DNA from 3 places in the Alteromonas sp. B31-7 genome. Region 2 is predicted to be linked to each of the others. Evidence: predicted binding sites of a transcription regulator. Region 2 holds the regulator's gene; each other region holds the start of a gene.
What was found. The regulator FNR, encoded in region 2, switches genes on or off when oxygen is low (the NO sensors DNR and NnrR bind a similar motif). The targets are predictions, from matches to a motif close to TTGATCTAGATCAA.
Positions count from the first base shown of each region.

Region 1: hemN (oxygen-independent coproporphyrinogen III oxidase) is a predicted target of FNR. The motif match lies at 2,189-2,202, and genes of this name have one in related genera.
Region 3: IUA53_RS18735 (cytochrome ubiquinol oxidase subunit I) is a predicted target of FNR. The motif match lies at 1,003-1,016, and genes of this name have one in related genera.

Region 1 is NZ_CP065233.1:1,884,527-1,889,944, forward strand. Features, by position in the region: gene IUA53_RS07995 (ATP-binding cassette domain-containing protein) at 1-679, shown strand, start outside; gene hemN (oxygen-independent coproporphyrinogen III oxidase) at 685-2,052, opposite strand; gene IUA53_RS08005 (DsbA family oxidoreductase) at 2,521-3,171, shown strand; gene IUA53_RS08010 (XdhC family protein) at 3,171-4,172, shown strand; gene IUA53_RS08015 (TonB-dependent receptor) at 4,169-5,418, opposite strand, start outside.
Region 2 is NZ_CP065233.1:2,369,599-2,375,016, reverse strand. Features, by position in the region: gene IUA53_RS10060 (DUF2987 domain-containing protein) at 1-250, shown strand, start outside; gene IUA53_RS10055 (patatin-like phospholipase family protein) at 279-1,268, opposite strand; gene ttcA (tRNA 2-thiocytidine(32) synthetase TtcA) at 1,269-2,210, opposite strand; gene uspE (universal stress protein UspE) at 2,339-3,268, opposite strand; gene fnr (fumarate/nitrate reduction transcriptional regulator Fnr) at 3,367-4,110, opposite strand; gene IUA53_RS10035 (sulfite exporter TauE/SafE family protein) at 4,163-4,819, opposite strand; gene ccoS (cbb3-type cytochrome oxidase assembly protein CcoS) at 4,806-5,021, opposite strand; gene IUA53_RS10025 (heavy metal translocating P-type ATPase) at 5,027-5,418, opposite strand, start outside.
Region 3 is NZ_CP065233.1:4,276,790-4,282,207, reverse strand. Features, by position in the region: gene IUA53_RS18745 (sigma-54 interaction domain-containing protein) at 1-171, opposite strand, end outside; gene IUA53_RS18740 (Tll0287-like domain-containing protein) at 332-916, shown strand; gene IUA53_RS18735 (cytochrome ubiquinol oxidase subunit I) at 1,207-2,787, shown strand; gene cydB (cytochrome d ubiquinol oxidase subunit II) at 2,784-3,920, shown strand; gene cydX (cytochrome bd-I oxidase subunit CydX) at 3,931-4,044, shown strand; gene IUA53_RS18720 (ATP-binding cassette domain-containing protein) at 4,127-5,418, shown strand, end outside.

The sequences.
Region 1 (5,418 bases), 490 kb from region 2:
TGAGTCTATCAGTGCGTTAGACGGGAGGTTACGTCGGTCTGTGTTGGCGTTCATTCGTCAATTTTGTCATGCCAATCAAATGCGCTGTATTTTAGTGTCTCACGATTTAAATGACTTGGCCGTTTTCACTGATGAAATTCTATTGATTGATAGGGGCGCGTTGGCTTTTTCTGGAAACACGAAAGACGTGATTAATCACATCAACAGAAACGCAGCGTCAAATGAAAGCAACGATGAGGGCGAAGAATTCGCGACGTTTTCGGTGTTGGAGGGTCAGCTAATACCTAACGATCAGGGCTTTCCCTACCCATTTAAGCGCGTTCAGTTAGGTAACCATTGGATTTACGCTGAGATACCTGATGCGCTGTTTATCAGTACCACGCCAGGTAATACCGTTCGCTTAACGGTACCTGCCAACGAAGTTAGCATAGACACCCTTACCGACTCTCACCAGTGGCAAACCAGTATTATAAATGCGTTACCTTGTGAAATCGTGGATGTCGCGCATCCTAAAAATGCATCGGCAAGCAGCGTGACGGTTACACTGGCGATCATTGATGAGGCTGGCAGCCAAGGCACGCAAACACTGATAACCTATATCAGCGTGCTCTCTTTTGAAAAGCTAAAGCTTGTACCAGGAATGAAAGTCACGGCAAGGTTTAAACTGTTGCGCCATTAATTGGGTTAAATGGCGCTTGAATAACCAGTGAGTGTATATTGCTTGTTTAAATAGGCATCAAAGCGAGCACAAACCGCTCGAATATAAATGCGCGCTGCTTCTGGTACACGTATTTCATTCTCCCCAACGTGTACCAGATTATCTTTTGCTAACGGTGTCAGCGCCTCTAACTCTGATTCGAAATAGTCGTTGAAACACAGAGCATATCGGCTTTCTATATCTTTAATATTCACGCTTAAGTTGCACATTAATGACATGATGACGCTTCTTCGAACGAGATCGTCCTTCGTCAGCAACACACCTTTTTCCGCCAGCGGCAATTGATTATCTATTTTGTGGTAATAGTCTTTTATTTTTTTGGGATTTTGAACGTAAGCGTCACCAATTGTACTGATTGCTGATACCCCCAAGCCCAGAGAGTCCGCTTGCCCAAGGGTGGTATAACCTTGGAAGTTACGATGTAATGTGCCGTTATTTTTGGCGCGGCTTAATTCGTCACTTTGACTAGCAAAGTGATCTAACCCAATCATGTCGTACCCCGCTTCTGTAAAACTATCTACCGCCAATTGATAGAGCTGTGCCTTCATTTCTGCAGACGGAAGGGTGGAGTGGGGAATTTTTCGCTGTGCCGCGAATCGTTCAGGGAGATGAGCGTAGCTAAACAAGGCGACTCGGTCTGGGCGCATGGCTTTTGCTGCCATCAGCGTCTTGCTAAACGTTTCAAGGGTTTGCTTTGGAAGGCCATAAATTAAATCAATATTAACCGATGAGAACCCTTTGTTTTTTGCCTCAAGTACCATATTCGCGATATGCGACGTGCTTTGAACCCTATTAATGGCTTTCTGTACTTCGATGTCTGTGTCTTGCACACCAAAACTGACGCGGTTGTATCCAAGTTCAGCCAATAAAGACAAGTAGGCTTCTGTGGTATGTCTAGGGTCAAGCTCAATCGACATTTCAGTCTGCGTGGAAAACGTAAAGTGTCGGCGTAGCAAGTACATTAAGTAGGTTTGTTGCACACTGGATAGAAAGCTGGGAGAACCGCCCCCAAGGTGCAAAGATACCACCTTCTTACCATCATACAGCGGCTTTTTAAGTAGCATTTCTTGCTCAAGATAACTGAGGTAATCGTCTGCCTTATCGTTGTGTCGGGTGACCGTTTTATTGCAGCCGCAGTAATAACATAGCGTATCGCAAAAAGGAATGTGGATGTATAAGGCCAGATCGTCTGTGCCATATTTCCACGACGCTTCGTTAAGTGCATTAGCAGGAACCTGGCTAAACTTTAATGCGGTAGGGTACGAGGTATACCTGGGCGCTTGTTGAGCATATTTAATAACGGTGCTATTTGGCACTAACGGGGGCGTAGTCATAATTTAACTCTTTTTACGTCGTCGCACATTTCGGTGTTGTTAATGATGCTGATATGCCTTGCATCAGTAGCGAATACATTGCGCATATCCAATAATTCTTGTGCCTGAAGTGTAGTACAGTTAAATTTTACAAATGTTGATCTGGTGCAAGCTTTGTCCTGTTATGTCTATTAAATTTTCTTCACCTTTAGTGTCACCTATTTCTGCTTTACATTCACCCGCAGTCAGGGTGAACTCTTGTCGTTATTGAGCGTATGAATTTACAAAGAATTTGTTAACGGGCATGGAATGCCAGACGGTCTTGGGGCAGTGTTCAGCGTCAATGTGCCTAGCGTTTATGTCAGTGGCCGACAATGGTGCGCTTTTTATCGGTATTCGATAGTCACTGACTTGAAGCCGCATTCGTACCGCCTACAATAGAATTATTTGAACAGGTGTTCACATTTGTAAATGCCTACAGGAGTGATAGTGAAAAAAGTATCAATAGACATAGTATCCGACGTAGTGTGTCCATGGTGTATTGTTGGTTATCAGCATCTGCAACACGCGGTGGCTATGCTGGATGATGTTGAAGTTTCGGTTAATTTTCATCCATTTGAACTAAACCCTTCCATGCCTGAAGAAGGGCAAAATCTGCGTGAGCACGTTATGCAAAAGTACGGCGTAACCGAAGCGCAAAGCCAGCAAACGAGAGAGCAGCTCACCGACATTGGTGATGCCGTTGGCTTTAAGTTCGACTATTTCGATGAAATGAAAATGGTAAATACGTTCAACGCTCATCAGGCACTGCATTTAGCCAGTTTAAAAGGCAAGAAAGAGGCGCTTAAGCTTCGCTTGTTCGCGGCATTTTTCAGTGAGCGCAAAGACGTCAGCGATATTAGTGTGCTTATCGATGAAGCAGTAGCAGTAGGCTTAGAAAAAGAAGATATTCAACAAGCATTAGCGCAACAAACCTATGCTGATGAGGTTAGAATGGAAGAACAACTGTGGATGCAACGCGGGATTCAGAGTGTGCCCACCTTTGTGATCGGGAATCAAGGTGTGGCCGGGGCGCAGCCTCCAGAAACCCTTGCTGCCTTTATTCAAGAAGCCATCTTACAAGAAGCAAACGGTAATTGATGAGTAATCAAACGCTGCATTTGTTGTCTCAGTGGGCGCCACTTAAAGATAAGCACCAGTGGGTGCTGGGGTTAATTTACAAGACCGAGGGGTCCTGCTACCGAAAAGCTGGCGCACTCATGCTATTTAGCGATGACGGTCATCAATTAGGTATTTTAAGTGGCGGCTGTCTGGAAAGTGACATACATCGTAAAGCGCGTCGTGTCATGCAGGACAAAAAGGTACGCCATACTATTTATGACGACAACGACGAAGAAGATATTGCGTTTAAGTTGGGGGTGGGTTGTGGTGGCGTGGTTCATCTAGCACTATTACCCGTAGAGGCTGAAAACTGTTATTTATCTCTGGAAAAGGCATATCAAACCCTACTGAATGGGCAGCACTGTCGTTGGAAGCTTAATTTGGAGGATATTTCAAATAGCCAAGTGAGCTCTCCTAGTGAAGTACAACAGTTAAATAAGCTGGCTAAACTCGATGACCATGTGAATTACGCCCCTCCTTATATCGATATTCCATTCACCTGTCCGCCACATTTGCTGGTCGTGGGCGGGGGTTTTGACGCAACCTTTGTGGTTAAAATGGCCCATTTACAAGGTTGGACAGTCAGTGTTTGGGATCCAAGGCCGGCGCAGGCCAGAGTTGAGCATTTCTCTTTGGCGAATTACATCGTGTCATCCAGCGAGGTTTCGGCTGTATCAGAACACATGAGTGTCCATAATGTTGATGCGGCGGTATTAATGTCCCACCATAGAAATATAGACGCTGAAGCGTTGAAAGCACTGAGTGCTCATCACCTGCAATACATCGCGATGTTAGGCCCCAAGCACAGAAAAGAGGAAATTCTGTCGCTTGCACAGGTTGAGGAAAGTGCATTTAGCGGCATTTTTGTAAGCCCAGCAGGATTTGATATTGGCGGTGAATTACCTGAGAGTATCGCGCTGTCCGTTATTGCACAGTGTCATAGCGTTTTGGCGGGTAAGGAAAGCAGTGGGAAGCGCTAAAAGCGCTTTCTCACCGTCACGCCGTAGCTGCGAGGTGCGCCCGGGTAAGCCATAATTTTTCCTTGTTGAACGGGCACATCAAAACCACTTCTTGCTACATATTCTTCATCGAAAAGGTTTCTCGCCCAAAAGGTCAGGTGGCTGTCTAGGTCAGCGAAATGCAGGTTTAGTCTTGCGTTAACTATCTGGTAAGCAGGTGAACGTTTATAGGGGTCGTTGGTATCGTCTAAATACACATTTCCCGTGTATTGGTAGTCTACACTCACCCACCCATCGATGTCAGATAAGGTGAAATATTGAGTGACGGTGAGGGCCGCACTATTTTGAGGTTCGAAACCCACCCTGTCACCGTCTCTAGCACAAAAGGGATCTTCTGGCGTCGCCCTACCTGGGTCGTCATCTCCCGTATGCCACGTATAGGCAACCCAACAGGTCCCTTTTTTAAATGTCTTAAAATTAGCGAGTGTACGGGCTGCACTGAAGGCTAACTCTGTGGTGTCAGTCATATACCAGTTAGCGTCCAGTTCAATACCTTTTACATCAATGTCACCTGCGTTTTGCAGGTTAAATCCAGTGCCATCGAATGTGGTGGCTTGAAAATCGCTAATTTGGGTGTAGTGTGCAGCAAGGTTCATTCTAAGACCTAGCTCTCGCCATTCTTGTTTAACGCCAATTTCTGCACTGCGTGCCTTTTCCGCATCAAATACCGCATCAAACTGGGGTGAAATTCGGTCTGTATTGGTGCCGCCGGCTTTATAACCTGTGGCTAGGCTAGAATAAAGCATAGTGGTTTCGCTGGGACGATACGCCAATTTCACTGTGCCGGTTAGTTGGTTGTCGCTGAGTGTCGCCATGAGATCGTCCCTAGGCAATACCGTCGCTGCACCAAGAAAATAATATCCCCAACCATCCGATTGAAAGGGAGAAATAGCAGCGAGTGCAGAATCACTCGGTGCATCTCCAGCAGCTAGGGCCGTGCCAATTTGTTGCAATCCGGCCAGTGCTTTGGACACATTCGGCCACTCCTGAGAATTTTTGGCTAACCCATCAATGCCTGGCCCTTGTTCACCGTATTGGCCCAAAATGTCCTTATCTTCAATGGTATAACGTAACCCTGTGGTTAGGGTTGTTTTCCCATTTAGTCGCCAGTCAGCTTGGGTAAAAAGGGCAATACTGTCTTGCTCTTGATAGGCCGAATGATAAAAGGCGGTATTGCTAGGTGCTAACACGCCCGCGGGTGCAATAG
Region 2 (5,418 bases):
AGAACTGAATTTTTTATATGCGCAGTACGAAGCATTTTTCAATGAAATGGGCAGCTTTTTGTCTTTTCTTATGCCCAGCGTTACCGGTTTAATGATTCAATTTAATGATGAGAATTTAGATTATATTACGCCAGAAGGGCTACCTATTAATAACGGCGTATTACAGCTTAACGAAGACTGGTTGAAAGACGCTAAAGGTATTACGTTACCCGAAGCGCCACTTCGTATTACTGCGTTAGCGTCAAGTTAGCAGTTTAATCGCTAACGCATTAGGCTTTTTAGGTTAATAATTGATAGCGGATTTGTTCCGCTATTCGATTAATGGTTTCTTCCCCTTTTGCGCATAACTCTTCGGCACGATGAAATTCCATAATGCCTACATCGGTTAATTGAGGCTCAATAAGAATATCTGGCGGATCGCCCGCGAGTCTGGAACGGGTTACTCTGGCTTGAAGAATCTCTAACGAACTGCTCATGACGCTCATAATACCCGGTGGATTACGTTTGTTAACCTTTACCGGTACCTCTGTGAGTTCTTCTTCGACTTTTTCAATAACCTCTGCGGCAAGTGAATCATCGGTTTGCGCTTCTGTATCTTTATCGTCTCGTTTGCTATCTGGTGAAAACCACTGCTTTAAAACATTTTGGCTTTTGGTGAAGAAGTCTTCGGTTTTACGTTGGTTTTCTTCATGGTCTTGGCGCAGTTTTTCTAGCCTAAGTGGCCTAAAGTCGGCGTTTAAGTTAACCGCAATGACAAAATCAGCGCCCAATTGACGACAAAGGTTCACGGGCACTGGATTTACCACTGCACCATCAACCAGCCATCTGTCTTCATAAGGTACAGGGGAAAACAAAGCGGGAATAGCGCAAGAAGCTTGAATACTGTTTCCCACAGGACCTGAGTTGAACACGACTTCACGGCCGGTATATAAATCTGTGGCTACCGACGCAAAGGGTTTGTTCATTTCTTCATAGCTTTCTGCACAAAACTCAGACGCCAATTTGTCGAATACTTTTTGTCCACTTGCCAAGCCACCGCGGCGTAAACCAACACCCATAAGCGCTAATACTTGCCAATCGCTTAGGGAACAAGACCACTCTTTTAGCCCCTCTAACTTGCCGCTTGCATAGGCAGCACCGACATAAGCGCCAATAGAACACCCAGCAACCACATCGATTTTTATGCCGAGTTTTTCCAATGCTTGGATAATACCTATATGGGTCCAACCTCTTGCGGCGCCAGCGCCTAGTGCTAAGCCAATCTTCATTTACTTTGCTTCCGTCATGTTCACTATGTGAATATCGTTTTCTTCTTCAGCAGTGGGTTGAGTATCAAAGCTAGGAGGATCAAAACCAATATCACCGTCTGCCACCGGCGCATCTTGCGTCTTGATGCTTTTAAAATCGTATAAGTTTTTATCTACTAAATGGGAAGGTGCCACATTCTGTAATGCGCTAAACATAGACTCAATTCGCCCTGGAAATCGTCTGTTCCAGTCTTGTAGCATGGCTTTAATATTCTGACGCTGCAGATTCTCTTGCGAGCCACATAAATTACAGGGAATAATGGGAAACTCAGCAGCCTCGGAATATTTGATAATGTCTTTTTCATTACAATAAGCGAGGGGGCGAATAACAATGTGCTCGCCATTGTCGCTCACTAGTTTAGGTGGCATAGATTTTAACTTGCCGCCATGAAACATGTTCAAAAAGAAGGTTTCAAGCATGTCGTCTCTGTGGTGACCCAGGGCAATTTTTGTTGCGCCTAGTTCTTTCGCCGTACGGTACAAAATCCCTCTGCGCAAGCGAGAACAAAGCGAGCAGGTCGTTTTACCTTCAGGTATTTTGTCTTTTACAATGGAGTAGGTGTCTTCTTCAACAATTTTATACTCTACCCCTAAGCTATCTAAGTATTGCGGTAGGACATGCTCAGGAAATCCAGGTTGTTTTTGATCGAGATTAACCGCCACGATATCAAAATGAATGGGTGCAATTTTTTTCAAAAACATGAGGATATCTAGCATGGTGTAGCTATCTTTTCCACCAGATAAGCACACCATGACTTTATCGTTATGCTCAATCATACCGAAATCAGCAATGGCCTTACCCACGTTGCGACGTAAGCGTTTTTGAAGCTTATTTAGGTTGTATTTTTGTTTACTTTGCGATGGGCTATTAGCAACATCTGCACTGCTGATATTTGCACTCATAATAATACTGGCTTGGTTACTGCGAAAGCCGCCATTATACAACAAAGTCGACTTTATGAGCCATGCTAGTAAACACAATAACCCGCTTTAACGAAATTATTGCGCGATGTACAGATAATGGGCTGTCGCTATTTTTTATTTGCTAACGGCGATACAAAACCATCAGGTTTTACGGCCAGCACGTCGCAATCTAGTTCGTCAATCACGTGTTCTGCCGTATTGCCAATTAGTGCTGCCGACAGTCCCACCCGCCCCACGGTGCCAATTATCACTAATTCCGCGTCAATATCTTTGGCTACCATGGGGATGACTTTTTCTGGTAAGCCTTCTTTTACATAGGTGTTTGCTGTGGTAATACCGTATTTTTTTGCATGGCCTGCCATTTCAGCTTGGTGATGATGTTTTACCGAGTTGTTGTAAGCGTCAGGGTCAAATTCAGGTACTTCTATCGCAATATTCAACGGTGTAGAAGGGTAACTGTTGACGAGATTGACATTGCCGTTCAGTAACTTTGCATAATCATTGGCAATCACAGTCAGTTTATCGTTCAATAGGTTATGTTCGTCATCTTCAGAACCCACATTCACCGCAGCGATGATTTGGCCACCTTCTGGCCAATCATGCTCTTTCACTAATAGCACTGGGCTAGGGCACTTACGCAGTAAATGCCAGTCGGTTGGCGTAAAAATAACCGAGGCGAGATCATCGTGACGCTTAGTAGCTTTTACTACTAAATCAATATCGTTATCAATAACATGGTGAATCACTGCCTCAAAAGCGCGATTATTCCACTGAACCACAATGTCTATATGGGAAAAGCCAAGTTGGCGTAAGTGTTCTGACAGCCAGCTTGCATGCTCTTTGGTAACGGCGTCTTTCATAGCCTCACGTTCATCCGGGCTTAACATGGTGGTCATATCATAGGATAAATCGTATACCACCAGCATAGCGGTGATCGTTGCGCCTGTTTTGTCAGATATTTCTTGAGCGCGACTGAGGGCGGGCTGGGTGTCTCTCTCCATTTCTACAACAGCGAGAATGTGTTGATAATTAATCATAACCCCTCCGAACTTCATCGTTTGCGATAGTTATGATGTAAGTGTAATACCTATTTGTAAAAACGTAAGTTGTTTTAGATCAAAGCGATTACAAAATATCAGATACCTGTACAGGCAATCGTTGGCACAGTGACATTTTGTAGTTTACTGTCCAATGCGTCGAAATTGAGAATAGTGATGAGTTTGCCGTCTACGCGAATGATCGCTTCTTTTTGAAAGCGACTTAATAAACGGCTTATTGTCTCAATGGTTAACCCTAAATAGTTGCCTATTTCGTTTCTTGTCATCGTTAAATGAAACTCACGATGGGAGAACCCTCGCTCTTCAAAACGGCCAGAAAGATGCGCCAGAAAATATAACAACCTTTCTTCGGCAGAACGCTTATTGAGTAACATGATCATATCGTGATCCTGCTTAATTTCAGCGCTCATAAAGCTCATGATCTGGCGGCGCAATTTGGGGAATTGCACCGACATTTCATCCAATGTTTCGTAGGGGAGTTCGCACACCATGGCGGTTTCAAGCGCTTGGGTATAGCTTTGATGCTTTTGGCTACGAAGGGCGTCAAAGCCGATGATGTCGCCAGGAAAATGAAAGCCGGTAATTTGCTCTTCACCATCAGCGTTAGTGACAAAGGATTTGAAAGAGCCGGTGCGTACAGCAAATAACGAATGAAATACATCGCCATTTTTTACCAGCGCGTCGCCTTTATGCAAGGGCTTTTTTCGTTCAATAATGTCGTCTAGCGACTCAATTTCTGTTTTATTCAGCGCCACGGGTAAACATAAATGACTAAAACTGCAATTTTGGCAGTGAATTGAAAACTCGCTTCCTTTGCTCATAATAACCGCACCTAAACTGGTAAACTCTACGTAAATGTTACTACGATAGCGGCTAAAATGCGCGATAAATTAAATAAATTGCATATAAGGCCATACAAACCGCTAGTGTCTGTCGAAGTTTTGGCTGCTGGAAAGCAGACACAATGTAAGCCGCCCCCGTGCTTGCCGCGAGTAATGTAGGTAAAGTGCCCAAGCCAAACGCAAACATAATGGAAGCACCGTCCACCGCTGTCCCTGATGCTAATGCCCAAGTAAGGGTGGAATACACGAGTCCGCAAGGTAACCAGCCCCAAATAAAGCCGTACGGTAACGCATGCCAAGGGGTTTTAAAGGGGAGAAAGCGTTTGGAATAAGGTTGAATACGTTTAAATATGCCTTTCCCTAGGGCCTCAACATGGGTTAAGCCTGTCCACCATTTTCCCAAATAACAGGCTAAGGCCAACAGCATTAAAGCGCTGAGTAACGAAAGCACATAAGATGCGACAGGAATATAGTGGCGGGCAATTTGCCCCATGGCACCTGTGATTGCACCAGCTAAGGTGTAACTAGCTATACGACCAAGGTTGTAGGCGAGGGTAAAAGGAAACGCGGGCTTATGGCTAGGCGTAACCGAACGAAGCGCAGCGACAATACCACCGCACATGCCAACGCAGTGTACGCCCCCAGCAATACCGATGAGAAATGCTGACAACAGATTAATTTCTGTCATCATTTTCCTGATTTTGTTGCACTTTTTTGCGTTCTTCAGCCAAGGCTTTTTCCTCTGGCGATAAATCATCATCAAATAAAATGCTGTAACCCTGGCGGTCTAAATCTTCAAATTGATTCGAGCGTACCGCCCAAAAAAAGATAACCACGGCCACTGCAACAATAATAATGGCGATAGGGATAAGAACGTAGATAATACTCATATTAATTATTTACTTAATAGTCGTGTTGAATTGGTTACTACGATAATACTGCTGAGAGACATACCCACAACGGCCATCCAGGGAGACAACACACCGGCAATGGCAAAGGGAAGAATCAAAATATTGTAACCTACAGACCACGCGATATTTTGTCTAATTTTACGTTTAACACTTAGGGCAACATTAAGTAGCTGTGGCACGGATAAAAGACTATCACCCAGCAAGATGACATCGGCTGCCGTTTTTGCCACATCGGTGGCGTTACCCACTGCAACAGCCACGTCTGCACTTGCAAGCACTGGCGCATCATTTATCCCGTCACCCATCATAAGGACTTTTTTGTTTTGCTGTTGAAGCTTTTGTACTTCTTCAAACTTTTGCTCAGGGGACAAGCCAC
Region 3 (5,418 bases), 1.9 Mb from region 2:
TTTGCTATTGCGGTGAGAGACTTGGTAGCAGGTACTGAAGCCCAGCTTAATGGTAACAGGATAGGTATCTCTATAGGGCTTGTTAACGGCTTCTATTACATAGTCTTGGTTGATGAAAATTGCGGGTTTATCAATAGCATCGATCATTCCCTGAATGATGGAGATATTCATACCTTTGCTGCCCTACATTGGTTTAGCCTCGTTTTATTAATTAAAGACTATCATATTGGCATAAACATTGTTGTGGATTGCCATAGCGAGGTTTAGTGGGCCTTGCATTAGCAACTAATCTCGATAGCCGATATCTGTGAATAAGAGAGGAAATCAAGTGATGAAAGTAACGTTAATTTTACCCTTAAGTATATTTGCGCTAAGTACTACTTTTGCTTTTGCGTCCAATGTAACGATAGAAAGCGAATCCGTGGGCGATTTAAAGGCGAGAACCCTTGTCGCGCGGCAGCATGCGAAAGCCTTAGGCGGTGCATTAAAAGCGCGTTTGCAAGAAGCTATTGGTCAAGGTGGTTTGGTCAAGGGGATTGAGGCTTGTAAATTAGAGGCTGGGCCGATAGCTAAAGCCATTAGTGGTAATGGTTGGACTGTTGGGCGCACGGCCCTGCGGGTACGCAACCCAGCCAATACCCCTGATGCTTGGGAACGAGAACAACTTATCGCGTTTTCTAATCAATTATCGGCTCAATTTGATGGACCACTTGAAGCCTCCCATTATGATAGCGCGACAGGTGAATTTAGATACTTGAAAGCCATAAAAACTGACGAAATATGCACGGCATGCCATGGCCAGTCTGTAGCCCCAAGAGTGCAGGCTGCAATTGATGACGCCTATCCAGAGGACGAAGCTATGGGGTTCGATATTGGCACGTTACGAGGAGCATTTACCCTGACATATACGCCTTAGAACACAGGGGTATAAGGATAAAAATGGGACTTGTGTCAAATATGGCACTTTGTTTGTCAATTTTGGCGTAGTTAGTAAAGGTTATCTTGCGTTGGATCAAAATTCGCTTTTTCCGCGCATGCCATAATTCTCCCGCACAGTAGGAAATCCCTGTAGTTAGGGCAAAAACCTATTTTATGTACTTTTACTGCAAGACTGGAACAGAGAATGCTCTGCGCCCTTCTGTAGAGAAACTGCGCCCATCCACATTGGGCGCTTCCAGCACACTTAAAAGATGAGGGAGATCACCCATGAGCGATACGTTAGTAGAACTATCGCGGTGGCAGTTTGCGTTAACCGCAATGTTCCACTTTATATTCGTACCCCTAACCCTAGGACTAAGCTTTCTCCTTGCCATTATGGAGTCTGTCTATGTGATGACGGGCAAAGAGATTTACAAACAAATGACGCAGTTTTGGGGAAAGTTGTTTGGGATTAATTTCGCAATTGGTGTGGCAACAGGCTTAACCATGGAATTTCAGTTCGGTATGAACTGGTCGTATTACTCACACTATGTGGGGGATATCTTTGGTGCGCCGCTTGCCATTGAAGGGCTGATGGCCTTCTTCTTAGAGTCTACCTTTGTGGGGTTGTTTTTCTTCGGCTGGGACAAGATGTCGAAGGTAAAGCACCTTATGGCAACGTGGTTAGTTGCCATTGGTTCAAATTTCTCTGCCTTATGGATATTAATCGCTAACGGCTGGATGCAGTATCCCATTGGGGCGGAATTTAACTTCGAAGCAATGCGAATGGAAATGACAAGCTTTGCGGAAGTGGTATTTAACCCAGTAGCCCAAGTTAAGTTTGTTCATACGGTATCAGCAGGTTATGTCACCGGTGCTATGTTTGTGCTCGCCATCTCCAGTTACTACTTGCTCAATCATAAACATATCGCCTTCGCACGACGCTCATTTGCCATTGCGGCAAGTTTTGGCTTGGCCGCGACGCTTTCCGTCATTGTGTTAGGGGATGAAAGCGGATATGAACTCGGCCATGTCCAACAAGTGAAGTTGGCTGCTGTGGAAGCGGAATATGATACACATCCCGCGCCCGCGCCTTTTACACTCTTTGGTTTGCCTAATGATGAAACCCAGGAAACGGAATATGCCGTTCAAATTCCATGGGCGATGGGGATTATCGCCACCCGCTCGTTAACCGAAGAAGTGAAAGGAATAAAAGAAATAAAAGCAGAAAATAGAGCGCGAATTTTAGCGGGAATTAAAGCCTATGAATTGCTCGATAGTGTGCGCAGCGGAACCGCATCTGAGCAACAAGTCGCCACCTTCGAGGCGCATAAAGACAGCTTAGGGTATGCCATGCTGCTAGAGCCTTTTACCGATAATGTAGCTACCCCTTCTGAAGCGGCAATTCAGCAAGCTGTTGACTACAGCATTCCCCCTGTAGCGCCCCTCTTTTGGAGTTTTCGTATCATGGTTGCGGCTGGCTTTATCATGCTTGCTTTGTTTGTTTGCGCTTTCTATTTCAGCACTAAACATAAGATTACTCAGCCACGCTGGCTATTAAAGTCGGCGTTGTATGGCTTGCCGCTACCTTGGATAGCCTGTGAAGCAGGGTGGTTTGTGGCGGAATATGGTCGTCAGCCTTGGTCGATTGCCGAAGTACTGCCTGTTCATACCTCTGTTTCTAACCTAGCCATAAGCGATGTGGTGACCACCATAATTGCTTACACCCTTTTCTACACAATGATGTTCATTATTGGCTTCTATTTAATGAAAAAATTTGCCAAGAAAGGCCCAGTACCCCCTAGCAACAGCCAAACTGACTCAGATTTAGACTTTGTCGATATAGACAGCAAAGGAGCAAAAGCATGATTGATTATGAACTTCTTCGCATTATTTGGTGGTGCCTAATTGGCGTGCTACTTATTGGCTTTGCGGTGACAGATGGTTTTGACCTTGGCGTAGGTGCATTGCTAACACTCATCGGCAGGAACGACAAAGAACGCCGGGTCATGATCAATACTATTGGCCCCCACTGGGATGGCAACCAAGTATGGTTTATTACGGCGGGGGGCGCTATATTCGCCGCTTGGCCAATGATTTATGCCACGGCTTTTTCAGGCTTTTATCTTGCCCTTGCGCTCACTTTAATTGCGCTTTGGATGCGCCCAATCGGGTTTGATTATCGAAGTAAGTTGCCAAACCCACAATGGCGTAATGCTTGGGACTGGGCGCTATTTGCTGGCGGTATTATCCCTTCGTTGATTTTTGGTGTCGCTTTTGGAAACTTGCTACTCGGCGTTCCCTTCGAATTGGATAACACCCTTAAGTCTACCTATACCGGTTCGTTCTTCGGACTACTCACGCCGTTTGCGCTTTTATCTGGCGTATTGTCGGTTGCCATTTTGCTAAACCATGGTGCTACTTGGTTGCAAATGAAAACCGATGGGTTTATTCAATCCCGGGCTAGAAATGTATCTAAGGTATTAAGTTTAGTGGGTGTGGCATGCTTTGTCTTAGCCGGAGTATGGGTGGCCGTTGGTATCGATGGTTTCGTTATTACGTCTTCCCTTGATACGCTGGCTACGTCTAACCCCCTCAAAAAAGAGGTGGCTATTCAAAGCGGTGCCTGGATGAATAATTACCGAGACTACCCTCTGACCATGATAGCGCCAGTCTTGGGTATTGTTGCTGGATTGGCCTGTGCATTTTTCTCTAATAAGGGAAATGCCGGTATGGCATTTGTGAGCAGTGCATTATTTATTGCAGGTGTCATTTTAACCGCTGGGATTTCAATGTTCCCATTTTTAATGCCTAGCGCCACCATGCCAGAAGCAAGCTTAACGGTGTGGGATGCCACATCAAGCCATTTAACATTGAATGTCATGTTTTTCGTCGCCTGTCTCTTTGTTCCTATTGTACTTAGTTACACAGCGTACAGTTTTTACGTTATGCGTGGTCGCATTAAAAGTGCTGATCTCGACCAATCTCATACCATCTATTAAGGAGTCGAAAATGTGGTATTTCACATGGATTTTAGGCGTATTACTCGCGTGTTCTTTTGGCATTATCAACGCCATGTGGTTGGAATCGACTGAAAACCTAGATCGCCCCGAAGACGCTGAATAAAAAAGTATGCGGCATCATATTCGGTAAAACGTGCGCGGACGATATCACTGTCTGCGCACTTGATAACTAAGTAAGAGTACCTGTGAAAAAAGAAACCGTTTCTGACAGACAGACATTGTCATCTTGGTGTAAGAGGTTAGACGATGCTCATAGGCTTGGCATGGGTTCGTCGCTTATGACACTTGTGGTGATAAAGTGTCTGTCACTTTTTTCTCTGGTGTTCGCGTTTTACTTCTTCGCGCACATTGCTCAGTCATGGGTTGTGCTGAAGCAACCAGCAAGCCACGAACTTATCATTGGCATTATGGTGAGTTTATTGATTAATTGGGTATTAAATGGCGTTTATAACGTACAGTTAATGCGCAGTAAAATTAACACGCTTGAGCGCTTTGAAGGTCTACTTCATCACAGGTTTGCGACGCAGCAACACGCGTTGGCCCGCCAATATTCCAGTTTTTACTGGCAAGATGTCTGGCAAAATCAATTGGTCGATTTGGTCAATTGGGCATTTGAATATCGAACAGTACAAACGGTAGCGATTATCGCCCCGCTTTTAGCATTAGCAGTGATATTTTCTATCAACCCTGTGATTGGCACAGGGTTACTTATCACCTTACCTGTTGTGCCTTTGTTTATGGTGATTGTAGGCAAGGGCGCCGGTGCACTGCATCGGAAACACTTTTTGGCATTAGCACGATTAGGTGGCATGTTTACCGACCGGCTAAATGCGCTCCCTATGCTGGCGAACTACAACGCGAATAAAAAGCAAACTGATTTATTGGTGGCAGCCAGTGACGAGCTTAACAAGCGCACCATGAATGTGGTGGGGGTGGCGTTTTTGTCTAACAGCGTGTTAGATTTCTTTGCGACCTTATCCGTGGCCTTGGTGGCGGTATTTATTGGTTTTTCGCTTCTAGGGGAGCTTAATATTGGGCCTTCTATCGAATTGAAAGATGGCCTTTGGATATTGTTAACCGTCCCTTTGCTGCTGAGCGAAATGAAAAAGCTAGGGGCCATCTACCATCAAAAAGCAAAAGCTGAGGCAGCCCAGGATAATTTGGCGCCACTGCTTTCATCAACGGACATGCCATTTAACCCAGATAGCACTCAACCGTTTTCAGGCTTTGAGGCAAGTGCCTTTCGTGCGGGTGATGTATTGCATGCCGACAAACTCGTAATTTCTCCTCACGATCACATACTTATCAGCGGGGCTTCTGGAAGCGGTAAAACCTTGTTGCTTGAAGCGCTCTCAGCAAAAAGGGAAAGCTCCCATTGTTTAAAAGGCAAGGTGGTTTGGTTAACACAGCAACCGGTTGTTTTACCCTCAAGTGTGCGCCAAAACCTGTGTTTAGATGACGTATACGATGATGAAAA